One region of the Paenibacillus sp. FSL H3-0310 genome, then DNA from elsewhere that is predicted to be linked to it. Evidence: a T-box and tRNA genes for the amino acid it is inferred to sense, from the RefSeq annotation. Region 1 holds a T-box; the other holds one or more tRNA genes.
The links. The T-box of region 1 lies ahead of tyrS (tyrosine--tRNA ligase). A T-box ahead of a tRNA ligase gene usually reads a tRNA of that ligase, here a tRNA-Tyr.
Positions count from the first base shown of each region.

Region 1 (7,131 bases):
GCTCGACACATATTCCGTCACCAAAAAAACTCCTATACGACCGAATTGCCGAACAAGGCACTGTTTCCAAGTTGGATCTTTTACAGACATTTTCGCTTACCAAAAGCACAATGACCCGGATATTAGATGAGATGACGGAAGAAGGCTTGCTGATAGAAAGCGGATTTGGAGAATCTAGCGGAGGCAGAAGACCTATTTTATACCAGATCAATCCTTCCTACGGTTATATAATCGGTTTAGAGATTTCCAGGGTGTATTCTTCCCTTGGTTTATTTGATATGCAAATGAACCCAAAATCAATAGTTCACTGGCGAATGGATCAGGCATTCACACCTGAAAGATTTATAGATCATATCAGTATTCAAATACGCGCTTTCCTTAGGGACCATCAGTTAGTGGACAGTCAAATCATCGGGATAGGAATAGGGGCTGTGGGGCCACTTGATCGGGAACAAGGCTTGATCCTAAAACCGCTGCACTTCCCTTCTTCAGGCTGGAACAATCTGCCGATTTGCAAACTGGTAGAGGAACGGACGGGGTTCAAGGCATGGTTGGACAACGGTGCCAATTCTGCACTGCTTGGGGAACGATGGTCTATCCGTCACGCAAACATTCAGCATATGCTTTATGTACATACTGGAGCAGGACTCCGCTATGCGATGATGTCGCATGGAAGTATTGTTCATGGCACAATGGATATGGAAGATGCCATTGGTCAAATGATCATCCAGACAGATGGACCCCGATTAAATCATGACGGGAACTACGGGGCTCTGGAAGCATTCGTATCTGTGCAGGCACTAGAACAAAGTGCGCGCTCAGAGGCGAAAATGGACAACGATCTGATCCTCCAAAGATATAAAGTGGCGCCTGAGAAGCTGACTTATGATGTATTGGTACAAGCCTTTAGAGACGGTAATCCACACGCGCGTGAATTATTTACCCAAGCTGCCAGCCACTTCGGGATCGGACTCGCCAACGTTATCAACCTGTTTCATCCAGAGACCATCATTCTAGGCGGTGCACTCATTCACTCTCACGAGTTGTTTTTCCAAACAGCGGTGGAGGTGGCACAGAGAAACACTTACCGTTATCCTGAATACCAACCTCACTTCTCCCTAGGTATATTAAAAGAAGAAGCTGTGGTGACGGGTGCGGCAATAATGGTGAGAAATCATATGGTTCTATAGCATAACAAAAAGGTTGCTCCCAATCCTTTGCATGACTGTTGGGACAACCTTGTCTAGTCTAATCTATAATGCCTGACAGCAATTTTTGAATTTCTTCCCGCTTCCACAGAAACATGGATCATTTCGACCTGGAAGTGGTTTTGCACTTTTCCTGTACTCCAGCATCCGCTCCGATCTAAGTCGGTTCGCCAGTAATAGCATGCGTTCATAGGCGTATGAGTAGAACATTTTGTAGCTATGGCAGAAATAATCAACCTCAGTCCGATCATTAACATCAAGCCAATTCCGGTTGCGCGGACATCCCCCATTGCAAAAGCTAAGGTACTCACACTTATAGCATGATTCATTCATATTGGGCTTCATTAACAAAAAATCATCATATACTGGGCTGCTTAGCAGTGCTTCCAAGTCAGTTTGGCCGATATTTCCTAGCCTATGCTCTTCATCAATAAAGAAATCGCAAGGGTAGGCATCCCCGTTCGTTTCAAGCACCATCATCTTCGGGCAACATGAGTTGTGAACGCATAACTCTGCCTCACGATGCATGAATACAAGAAGCATATTCTCAAAAATACGAATAGGAAGCTCTGGGTACCCACCGTTGTACCAAAGGTCAAATGTACGGCATAAAAAGACTCCGTATTGTTCAGGTGTAATTCGGAAACGTCCCGCTACTTCACTTTTCTGAGAAGCAAAATCCATGCAGGGGATAAACTGAATATTAGGAAATTCGTGTTCTAGATATAATGCCATCAACTCATCTGGTTTCGTCACGTTATCTTCATGAATCACCGTCAGAATACTATACTCCACACCCTCATTCTGTAAATGACGAATCCCACGCATAACTAGATCATAACTGCCTTTTCCCGAACCCGTTACACGATGAGCATCATGAATAGGCTCTGGGCCATCCAGACTAATCCCGACCAAAAAGTTATACCGTTTAAAAAATTTCGCCCATTTCTCATGGATAAGCGTTCCATTGGTCTGCAGTGCATTACTGATCATCGTATGAGGCGGAGCGTACTTAGCTTGGAATGAAATCACTTGTTCAAAATACGAAAGTCCGGCCAATAATGGCTCCCCACCCTGCCAAGAGAAAGTCGCTATCCCTGATGATCTTTTCATGTACTGAGCGATAAACCGCTCCAGAAGCTCCGTATCCATCACTCGGATCGGTTGCTGAGGATGTCCCCCGGCTGTACTGTAATAGCAATAATCACAGGCTAGATTACAATCCTCTGAGACGGTTTTCCACATGACATGAAGGGTCTCCTGCTTAGAGGTTTGTATACATGCAGTCATACGATTCTGCCCCTCCTATGTAATACTATCTTTGTAAAACCTAATTCCTATTTGTTCAATTAAATCATAGATCTGCGAGTCAACGATGAGTAAAACATCATAGCTGGTCAAATAACTGGGCACAAAAAAACTGCACTCCCCATTGTCCGTTGGGACAAAGCAATAAGGGTGTGCAGTTTCTTTGTGGATGAGTCTAACGGTAGTTAGAGACTAGTCTTATTAATTACGGACGTATTCTCTATTTGCTGTTTCCAACATGGATTTCCAATCCGCAAACTTCGTCTCCCTAACAACATGACGATCAAACAGTTCATCAGGTATGTCAGCAACATCTTCTTCTGTCTTTACTTGAAAGTTCCCTTTGGTTACAAACTCATCGAAACTTTTGTAATTGGAATACTTACTCATAAACGCTTCATTAAACAATTTCTCGAAAGAGATGTGATTGGGATCTTCTTGATACGTTTTCTGTCCTTGTAACTCATTCATTAATTCTTCCATGGTCATTGGTTTTTGTCTTCTCAAATTACCACTCCTAATTTTCTGTTATAGTTGTAGAATATCATGTTAATCCATAAATCACACGAATCCTAAGCTTACCATAATTTTGACGATTTCACCTTTCAAATTTCACTTAATATGCAAATAGTCGGCCTCTATACTTAAAATACAACAAAAAACCTTCCTTATTCATAAGGAAGGCTTCTTATTATTAGGACAATTTCACCAGGCTGTAGTTTTTCTTACCCTTACGGATAATGATAAAACGTCCGCCGATGGCTTCGCTGGCTGTAACTTCAAATGCTACATCGCTAACTTTTTCACCGTTCATGGAAATTGCGCCTTTGGTGATGTCTTCACGCGCTTGACGTTTGGATGGCTCAATTCCTAGATCTACCAGCCACTCCACGATATTTTTGGACTCCAATGTCGTTTCGTAGGTCGGCATTTCCTTGAAGCCTTGCTCGATCTCGTCAGCGGTCAGAGATTTAATATCTCCACTGAACAGAGCGGCAGTAATACGTTTAGCCTGCTCCAGCAATTCCTCACCATGCACGAATCTGGTCATTTCTTCAGCCAGTGTTATTTGCGCTTCACGTTTATGCGGTTCGGTCTGCACCTTTTCTGAAAGTGCATCAATTTGTTCTTTAGAGAGGAATGTAAAGTACTTCAGGTATTTCACAACATCACGGTCATCTGTATTCGCCCAGAACTGGTAGAATTCAAAAGCTGTCGTTTTGTTCGGATCCAGCCAAATGGCTCCGCCAGCTGTTTTACCGAATTTTGTACCATCGGCTTTCAGCATAAGCGGGATGGTAAGTCCGAATGCTACCGCCTCAGAACCTTCTTTTTTACGAATCAGATCTAAGCCACTTGTGATGTTCCCCCATTGGTCAGAACCACCGATTTGCAGCTGCACATCTTCATGCTGGAACAGGTGCAGGTAGTCCAGGGATTGCAGGATTTGGTAGGAGAATTCCGTAAAGGAAATTCCGCTGTCCAATCTGCTCGCTACAACATCCTTGGCAAGCATCGAATTGATGCTGAAGTTTTTACCATAGTCACGCAAAAATTCGATAACATTGATTTTATGCGTCCAATCGTAGTTGTTCACCATGCGGATTTGATTGTCGCCATCAGTCACGAACAGTTTTTTCATCTGTGCTGTAAGTGCGTCAACGTTGGCTTGGATTTGCTCCAGCGTTTGCAAAGAGCGTTCAGATTGACGTCCACTTGGATCACCAATCGTTCCCGTAGCCCCACCAATAAGAATCACTGGACGATGTCCTGCCAGTTGAAATCTTTTGAGCACCATGAATGGAATCAAGTGGCCAATATGCATACTGTCACCTGTTGGATCTACACCGCAGTACAGGGATACCGATTTTTGATTGGTCAGTTCTCTTAGCCCTTCGGCATCTGTTTGTTGATTGATGGCATCGCGCCATTCTAGTTCGTCGATAATATTCATTGCCTTACACCCCTCAAAATTAGTAGTTATCCTATAAATGAAACATCAGTCCGCCAAGCGGAAACGGCTTTGCCCTCCTGACTAGGACGGTACCGTTTCAGCGAGAAATATAAGGATCATTGATGAAGTGAACCCTATAAATCCTTATATTTAAAAACAAAAAAATCGTCCCTTTGTCTATTGTAGACATAGGGACGATTGAATAACCGTGTTACCACCCAGATTGCATCCATGAAACGCTTATGCTCAAGCATACCATTGATACCACTCTTGACGAGATATCGTTCGCCATTCCGCTCGGTGTTACCCGAGATACTCCAAAGTGTAATTCGCAAGCTTAGTGTGTACCGGGTTTCATCAACCCCCGGCTTTCTGGAACAGGGACTAAGTTACTACTGGGCTCCTTCAACGTATATCGTATATAAGATTACAGCCAGTATAGTGAAATAATTCTTTTATGTCAACTATCTTCAGCAGAGAATGCCGTCACACACTTCTACTGTAAAGCGCTACTAGGCATTTCCACTTTTTTTCTGATACAATTACGAAAAAAGAGGTGAACGAATCCGCATGCTAGATCCTATCGATAACCATATTTTGATGCGTCTGGCCCAAAACAGCAGAATTTCCTATACTGATCTAGCTAAAGAAGTCAGTTTATCAAGTGTCGCGGTGAAAGATCGTATTGATCGGCTAGTCAATCAAGGGATTATTGAACAGTTCTCGATTGTCATCAGTGCTGAAAAGCTAGGAAAGAAAATCTCCGCCTACCTGGAACTTGAAGTAGAACCTGCTCATTTAAATCATATCGTCGATGTATTAAAGGAAAACGAACGCGTAGCTGTATTATACGAAATGACGGGACCATGTATTCTGCATATTCACATCTTGGTAGAGAATCTTGAAGAGATGGAACGGTTTATGCATGAATCAATCTACTGTCTGGATGGACTGGTACGTGTAGAAAACCAAATCTTATTAAAACGCCACAAAAATCAGGACGGATTGAATATATAAGAAATAGAACCGCCTATAAAGACGGTTCTTTTCTCATATGGATTTTTTTAGGATTATCGAATAATTGCTATTTCGTCTTATTCTGTCTTAGCCAGCTTAGCTTTATAAAAGTTCACGAAATATTCGCTGACCACGATCTTCCCGTTCACAACACTTATTGGGGCTACAAGCTTCACTGTCTCTCCGTTGTAAATCCCCGTTGTCGCTCCAACCTTCATCTCCAGAACATTGCCATTGTAGCTTAGCGTAACTGTCTTAGTGGCTGGCTGCCAGCCAACCTTTGCTCCAAAGTTCTCAAAGCTGCTCCGTAAAACCACGGGCTTGCGCTCGGAATCGCCGAATTGACCTTTATCAATTAAGGCGTGTACGCCCCAGTTTCCATCCACCACTTGTGTAATTCCAAAATCAGCTGACACAGACATCAGAGAGTACGCCTCATCTTCGCTCAATTCCATTCCAGCCATTAAAAAATCTTTTGTTTTATGAGCGGCATCCTTCATCGCTTTGTCGATGGACGAGTTTTTGAAGATATCCGTCTGAGCACTAGCCCCCAGCTCCTCCAAATAATTGGCGTAGCTGAATCCATGTACAACCCACTCGTTCTCATTTTCAAGTAATGGGAAGTTTAAACCTTTCAGCTTGTTGTTAAGCGATGTTTTTTTATGAAGAATGACTTGTATATCCCCAGTGACCGATGTCTCGATCGCAGTTCCGTTAATCTCCGAATCACCTTGACCGGCATGCGGGTCACCGATCGACAGAAGTGCACCAGCTACGGATACTGGATAATACATCGTTGCACCTTCGGTAATCCGCCAATCATCTACGTTACCGCCGTTGTAAGAAGGTGGAACGGAGTCAACAACATCCGCTTCTTTCGGCGCCACACCCATTGTACCAAAGTGGAGACGTACCGGAATTTTCACGCCTTTTAGCACATCGAAGTTCTTATCAATCGTATTATGGTCAACGATAACACCCGGGTAGTCAATTGTCGGGTGCACTTGACCATCTGGATCGGTTTGCACAGACCATTTGTAGTTATATACAGCTGTTGCATAATCTGTTCCACCCTCCGTATCCATCTCGTAGATAGTTACTACCTCACGCTTTTTCGGCTCCTCTACCATATCTCCGTATAGATAGCCCCAGTTCGCTGCGGCATTCACGCCATATGTTTTGCCAGCGTATTGGTCATTCCCATTTGGTCTCAGCTTCATGTCCAGAATCTTAACTTCCAGCACATCTCCTGGTTCAGCACCTTCAACAGCGATAGGACCTGTCATAATGTGTACGCCTGGCCCGCGTAGCGCTTCGTTCTTCTCCCCTTCAATCCAGTGGAAAATATCCTCTACTCCCGCATCTCCTTTAATCATCCGCTCGTAATCATCCCCTGAGTGATGTGTAATGGCCTCAACCGTTACGATGTCTCCCGAATGCACAGTTAGAGCTGGATCTCCCTTACCTATATTCCCCCATCGAACAGTTTCCGAATTCGCCTTCAGTACATGGGTTTTGGGTTTATACGCATCGTTCGATGTGTTAGCATACATAACACTCGATAACGAGTTCACCCCTAAAAACAGGGATAACGTGACACCTACATTACGAATTATTTGTTTTTTCATACGAAAATCCTCCATC
Region 1 covers NZ_JBBODC010000001.1:2,198,031-2,205,161, reverse strand. Annotated here, with positions in the region: gene MHH63_RS09925 (ROK family protein) at 1-1,190, shown strand, start outside; gene MHH63_RS09920 (anaerobic sulfatase maturase) at 1,254-2,498, opposite strand; gene MHH63_RS09915 (hypothetical protein) at 2,718-3,005, opposite strand; gene tyrS (tyrosine--tRNA ligase) at 3,211-4,470, opposite strand; T-box leader at 4,658-4,888, opposite strand; gene MHH63_RS09905 (Lrp/AsnC family transcriptional regulator) at 5,041-5,487, shown strand; gene MHH63_RS09900 (acetamidase/formamidase family protein) at 5,565-7,115, opposite strand.

Region 2 (7,131 bases), on a different contig from region 1:
CGGAAATAACCTCTAATTGAAAATGTTGTACCAATTCAGATACTTTTACTTTCTTAGCCATGTAAATTCGTCCTTTCGTCACCTGCGGTATATGTCCGCTTACTGCGTCCGGTTGACAGCGATCTCATTACAATTCCGGAGGTAATTCTCCTGCTATCTTAATTGATAACGCTTGTGAATGCAATCTTAACGCCTATCCATTACGACCCTAATTAAACAATAAAGCCACCCTTTCGGGTGGCTTTATCAAGAGAGAAAAGATCCTGCGATCTTATCCCAACAGAATGTTAACTTCGGATTCTTTATCGAAGAAGTGAACTTTGTTCATATCGATAGCCAGTTTTGGCTTGCTGCCTTCGCGAGTAGTGGAACGTCCATCTACACGAGCGATTACAGTAGATTTACCAAGGCCGCTCAAGTAAAGGAGCATTTCGTGACCAAGGTTTTCAGTTACATCAACCAATGAAGTAAAGATTGTGTTCGGGGAAGCTTCCAAGAATACTGGCTCTTCATGGATATCTTCTGGACGAACGCCCATAATTACTTCTTTGCCAATGTAGCCTTTGCTGCGGATGATTTGAGCTTTTCCGCCTGGTACTTCAACATCAAGGTTCTCAGCGCGGAAACGGATAGAACCGTTTGCTTCGGACAAAGTACCATTGATAAAGTTCATTGTAGGGGATCCGATAAATCCAGCTACGAACAGGTTAGTTGGTTCATTGTACAACTCTTCAGGGGAAGCAGCTTGTTGAATGATACCATCATACATAACTACGATACGGTCACCCATTGTCATAGCTTCTGTTTGGTCATGCGTTACGTAGATACAAGTGGTTTCAAGGCGTTTAACCAGTTTAGTGATTTCAGCGCGCATTTGACCACGAAGTTTAGCATCCAAGTTGGAAAGAGGCTCATCCATCAAGAAGACTTGTGGATCACGTACGATAGCGCGTCCCAAAGCGACACGTTGGCGTTGACCACCGGAAAGTGCTTTTGGTTTACGATCTAGCAAATGCTCGATATCGAGAATTCTAGCAGCTTCACGTACTTTCTTGTCGATTTCATCTTTCTTCACTTTACGAAGTTTCAAACCGAAAGCCATGTTTTGGTATACGCTCATATGCGGATACAGGGCGTAGGATTGGAATACCATCGCGATATCGCGGTCTTTAGGTGCAACGTCGTTGACTACACGATCGCCAATGTACATTTTACCTTCGGAGATTTCTTCCAGACCAGCGATCATACGCAAAGTTGTGGATTTACCGCAACCGGATGGTCCAACCAATACTAGAAATTCCTTATCTTTAATATCAAGATTGATATCCATTACTGTTGCTTTATCTGAACCCGGGTATTTTTTGAAAATATGCTCTAAACGTACGCCTGCCATTGTATTTCCCCCTCGAGTTAATTATTGATTAATTGAAAAATTCTTTTTTCCTTGTACATTTATATTACCCTAGACGGGACACGGTGACTATTTGTAACGTTCACAAAAAACCTATTTCCTTTTCGTCACTTTATACAAAAGCATAGTAAGCTTCACAATAGCAGCGTCCCCAAAGCTACGCACATCGGCACCCGTCTCCTGTTTTATCTTGTCCAGACGGTATAAAAGCGTGTTGCGATGAATATATAACTTCTTGGCTGTTTCACTTACATTACAATCCATCTCAAAAAACGTCTCCAGGGTCATCAGCATCTCTTTATCCGATAATACGGAAGAATAGTCGCCAATCTGTCCAAGTAACTGTTTACGCCGTGCATCAGGAATGCTGTTAACCAAACGTTCCAAATGCAGCTCCCAAGGTAAATGAATATATTCACCCACTTGGAAAATACGTCCGAGTACAATAGTCTCCCTCAGCAAGGCCACGGATCCCGTCAATCCCTTAACAGGAACGATAGCCGGAGCTACAGCCAAATGGAATACACCTACCCATTCGCTAGCTATCAGTTCGTGCAAGCCCATACTGGTCTGAGCCAGAATTTCATCTACACTCTCTTCTTCCTCATCCTTATCATCTCCGCCCGTGAGTAGTTCCTTCCGGGCCAATATTAACCATTCTTTTTCTTGAAGAGGTATAAGCAGAATTTCATTCTCAAAATAGCTGCGCAGCAGCTTCATTAAGGAACGATAAGTGATCTGCGGGCTATGTGCATTCTCACTGCTAAGTAGGAATGGAACCATATCTCCGAATAAACGTCCCTTTAGAGCCATCTCATCGGGTATCTCAGAGTCATTTTTCTCTTGCTCCAGTTCGGTGTTCAACCAGGTACCCAGCTGCCGAGCCTCCGCTTCCCCTTCTTCTCTAACCCCAGTAGCTTTTAGTGCAATTGCAAAGTTTCGAACTGCATAATTCACTAATTGTATTTCCAAAGAGTTAAGTCCATCCAATTCCACCCAGACAGCGGTTACACGTCCATCAGTCTCATATAATGGTGCCCAAAGATGACCTTCATGGATTACCGGCTGTTCTTGTGCTTCCAATCCCAGGCTAAAAAGAGAAGCTGAATGTTGCCTCCCTAACTGCTTGATTCCGGTTTTCTTTCCGGTGAGCTGCTCTAACTTTTTTCGCAATGTTTCGCTATCCATAGTCACCATACTCCACCACTTTTGCTCTTTTCGCCTATTTTAGCATATTCTCTAATATTATGTTAATCACTACAGCAGCGCGCTACTATAATACGACATAAAAACACAAAAAAAGCCACCACCCTAAGGTGATGACTTTCTGTTTGGGATGAGCCATGAAGGACTCGAACCTTCGACACCCTGATTAAAAGTCAGGTGCTCTACCAACTGAGCTAATGGCTCATAAATGGTGGGGGATGATGGATTCGAACCACCGAACACGTACGTGAGCAGATTTACAGTCTGATGCGTTTGGCCACTTCGCTAATCCCCCAAAAAAGGTGGCTCGGGACGGAATCGAACCGCCGACACGAGGATTTTCAGTCCTCTGCTCTACCGACTGAGCTACCGAGCCATAAGATTACATGACAATTAAGCGGAAAAGTCTTACACTTCCCACTCATTTTGTGGAAAAAATGGCGGAACCGACGGGATTCGAACCCGCGGTCTCCTGCGTGACAGGCAGGCATGTTAGGCCAACTACACCACGGTTCCGCATTAATTAAAAATGGTGCCGGCGAGAGGACTTGAACCCCCAACCTACTGATTACAAGTCAGTTGCTCTACCAGTTGAGCTACACCGGCACGGTGTAAAAGCAATTCTAAAAGATGAAAATGGTGGAGGCTGAGGGGATCGAACCCCCGACCCTCTGCTTGTAAGGCAGATGCTCTCCCAGCTGAGCTAAGCCTCCAGGTATTATGGTAGCGGCGAAGGGGATCGAACCCCCGACCTCACGGGTATGAACCGTACGCTCTAGCCAGCTGAGCTACACCGCCACAATAATTAGTATTGCTATGGATTGAAAATGGCGGAGAGAGTGGGATTCGAACCCACGCACCGCTTACGCAGTCTAACCCCTTAGCAGAGGGTCCCCTTATAGCCACTTGGGTATCTCTCCAAACGATATCAGTACCACAGCAATCCAAACAGGAATTTGACTCCCTGAAAACTGAATCCGAAACGAATCTGCATTCTACGTATAGGATAAGCCCTCGACCGATTAGTATTGGTCAGCTCCATGCATTGCTGCACTTCCACCTCCAACCTATCTACCTCGTCGTCTTCAAGGGGTCTTACTAATTGGGAAATCTCATCTTGAGGGGGGCTTCACGCTTAGATGCTTTCAGCGCTTATCCCGTCCGTACGTAGCTACCCAGCCATGCTCCTGGCGGAACAACTGGTGCACCAGCGGTACGTCCATCCCGGTCCTCTCGTACTAAGGACAGCTCCTCTCAAATTTCCTGCGCCCACGACAGATAGGGACCGAACTGTCTCACGACGTTCTGAACCCAGCTCGCGTACCGCTTTAATGGGCGAACAGCCCAACCCTTGGGACCTACTTCAGCCCCAGGATGCGATGAGCCGACATCGAGGTGCCAAACCTCCCCGTCGATGTGGACTCTTGGGGGAGATAAGCCTGTTATCCCCAGGGTAGCTTTTATCCGTTGAGCGATGGCCCTTCCATGCGGTACCACCGGATCACTAAGTCCGACTTTCGTCCCTGCTCGACTTGTAGGTCTCGCAGTCAAGCTCCCTTATGCCTTTGCACTCTGCGAATGATTTCCAACCATTCTGAGGGAACCTTGGAACGCCTCCGTTACTCTTTAGGAGGCGACCGCCCCAGTCAAACTGCCCGCCTGACACGGTCCCCGTACCCGATAAGGGCACTAGGTTAGAACCTAGATACGATCAGGGTGGTATCCCAACGGCGCCTCCACCGAAGCTTGCGCTCCGATTTCTACGGCTCCCACCTATCCTGTACAGATCGTACCCAAATTCAATATCAAGCTGCAGTAAAGCTCCATGGGGTCTTTCCGTCTTGTCGCGGGTAACCTGCATCTTCACAGGTATTAAAATTTCACCGGATCTCTCGTTGAGACAGCGCCCAAGTCGTTACGCCATTCGTGCGGGTCAGAATTTACCTGACAAGGAATTTCGCTACCTTAGGACCGTTATAGTTACGGCCGCCGTTTACTGGGGCTTCGGTTCATAGCTTCGGGTTACCCCTAACCACTCCCCTTAACCTTCCAGCACCGGGCAGGCGTCAGCCCGTATACTTCGCCTTGCGGCTTCGCACAGACCTGTGTTTTTGCTAAACAGTCGCTTGGGCCTTTTCACTGCGGCCCCCTCGTGCTATTCACACTACCGGGGCACCCCTTCTCCCGAAGTTACGGGGTCATTTTGCCGAGTTCCTTAACGAGAGTTCTTCCGCGCGCCTTAGAATTCTCTTCTCGCCTACCTGTGTCGGTTTGCGGTACGGGCACCTTCTCCTGGCTAGAGGCTTTTCTTGGCAGTGTGAGATCATGACCTTCGCTACTATAATTTTCGCTCCCCATCACAGCCCAGCCTTAACGATGTGCGGATTTGCCTACACATCAGCCTCACTGCTTAGACGGACATCCATCAGTCCGCGTCACTACCCTCCTGCGTCACCCCATCGCTCATAGCGGATTACGGTGGTACAGTAATTTCAAACTGTTGTCCTTCGACTACGCCTTTCGGCCTCGCCTTAGGTCCCGACTTACCCTGAGCGGACGAGCCTTCCTCAGGAAACCTTGGGCTTTCGGCGGATCAGATTCTCACTGATCTTTTCGTTACTCATACCGGCATTCTCACTTGTGTAGTGTCCAGCGCTCTTTTCAGTACACCTTCAACCCCTACACAACGCTCCCCTACCCCAGATACATACGTATCTAGCCATAGCTTCGGTGGTGTGTTTAGCCCCGTTACATTTTCGGCGCAGAGTCACTCGACCAGTGAGCTATTACGCACTCTTTCAATGGTGGCTGCTTCTAAGCCAACATCCTGGTTGTCTGTGCAACTCCACATCCTTTCCCACTTAACACACACTTGGGGACCTTAGCTGATGGTCTGGGCTGTTTCCCTTTTGACAATGGATCTTAGCACTCACTGTCTGACTCCCGGCAATAAGTATATGGCATTCGGAGTTTGACTGAGCTTGGTAATCCTTGCGGACCCCGCACCCAATCAGTGCTCTACCTCCACTACTCTTATACCGAGGCTAGCCCTAAAGCTATTTCGGGGAGAACCAGCTATCTCCGAGTTCGATTGGAATTTCTCCGCTACCCCCACCTCATCCCCGCACTTTTCAACGTACGTGGGTTCGGGCCTCCAGTGCGTGTTACCGCACCTTCACCCTGGACAGGGGTAGATCACACGGTTTCGGGTCTACGTCCACATACTCATTCGCCCTATTCAGACTCGCTTTCGCTGCGGCTCCACCTTCTCGGCTTAACCTTGCATGTTAAACGTAACTCGCCGGTTCATTCTACAAAAGGCACGCCATCACCCATTAATAGGGCTCTGACTTTTTGTAAGCACACGGTTTCAGGTTCTATTTCACTCCCCTTCCGGGGTGCTTTTCACCTTTCCCTCACGGTACTGTTTCACTATCGGTCGCCAGGTAGTATTTAGCCTTAGCAGATGGTCCTGCTGGATTCATACGGGGTTTCACGTGCCCCGCACTACTCGGGATCCGTCTCGGAGAGAATACAGTTTAGGTTACAGGGCTTTTACCTCTATCGCGGGCCTTTCCAGACCTCTTCACCTACCATATTCCTTTGTAACTCCATGTGAGACGTCCCACAACCCCTAAGAGCAAGCTCTTAGGTTTAGGCTGTTCCGCGTTCGCTCGCCGCTACTGACGGAATCACTATTGTTTTCTCTTCCTCAGGGTACTTAGATGTTTCAGTTCCCCTGGTCTGCCTCTACATTTCCTATGTATTCAGAAATGAGTAACTGCGAATTACCACAGCTGGGTTTCCCCATTCGGACACCCCCGGATCAAAGCTTGCTTACAGCTCCCCGAGGCAGTTTCGTTGTTCGCCACGTCCTTCGTCGGCTCCTGGCGCCTAGGCATCCTCCGTGTGCTCTTATTAGCTTAACCTTGATTCTTCCGAAGAAAAATCTCACTAATAACATTTACTTGTTTACACAAGTTGCTAAAAGATGTTCTAAAACGCAAATTCGTTTCGGTATCCAGTTTTCAAGGATCAAGTTGAAAAAGTTATTCATTTAAAAATTTATGGTGGAGCCAAGCGGGATCGAACCGCTGACCTCCTGCTTGCAAGGCAGGCGCTCTCCCAGCTGAGCTATGGCCCCATAAAATTACTCTATAATGTTATATGGTGGGCCTTGGTGGACTCGAACCACCGACCTCACCCTTATCAGAGGTGCGCTCTAACCAACTGAGCTAAAAGCCCATATAACATATATAACATTGTGAATCAACCAATGAATTGGTTGTCCGCTTGGCAACGTCCTACTCTCCCAGGACCCTTCGGTCCAAGTACCATCGGCGCTGGAGGGCTTAACGGTCGTGTTCGGGATGGGTACGTGTGGAACCCCTCCGCTATCGCCACCAAACGCATACGAAAGAGACTTGCTCTTTCAAAACTGAACACGAGTGAGTGTTCGAACCCGAAGGTTCTATTGTGGAAGCTGAGCTTCCGATTTGAATGTCCTCATTGCA
Region 2 covers NZ_JBBODC010000002.1:913,633-920,763, forward strand. Annotated here, with positions in the region: gene hprK (HPr(Ser) kinase/phosphatase) at 1-61, opposite strand, end outside; gene MHH63_RS23410 (ABC transporter ATP-binding protein) at 272-1,393, opposite strand; gene MHH63_RS23415 (PucR family transcriptional regulator) at 1,505-2,599, opposite strand; tRNA gene MHH63_RS23420 (tRNA-Lys) at 2,749-2,821, opposite strand; tRNA gene MHH63_RS23425 (tRNA-Tyr) at 2,827-2,912, opposite strand; tRNA gene MHH63_RS23430 (tRNA-Phe) at 2,921-2,993, opposite strand; tRNA gene MHH63_RS23435 (tRNA-Asp) at 3,056-3,133, opposite strand; tRNA gene MHH63_RS23440 (tRNA-Thr) at 3,148-3,223, opposite strand; tRNA gene MHH63_RS23445 (tRNA-Val) at 3,255-3,330, opposite strand; tRNA gene MHH63_RS23450 (tRNA-Met) at 3,339-3,415, opposite strand; tRNA gene MHH63_RS23455 (tRNA-Ser) at 3,446-3,537, opposite strand; rRNA gene MHH63_RS23460 (23S ribosomal RNA) at 3,620-6,546, opposite strand; tRNA gene MHH63_RS23465 (tRNA-Ala) at 6,686-6,761, opposite strand; tRNA gene MHH63_RS23470 (tRNA-Ile) at 6,786-6,862, opposite strand; rRNA gene rrf (5S ribosomal RNA) at 6,909-7,025, opposite strand.
Region 2: it has a tRNA-Tyr gene. The T-box ahead of tyrS (tyrosine--tRNA ligase) is inferred to sense a tRNA for this amino acid. The anticodon was not compared.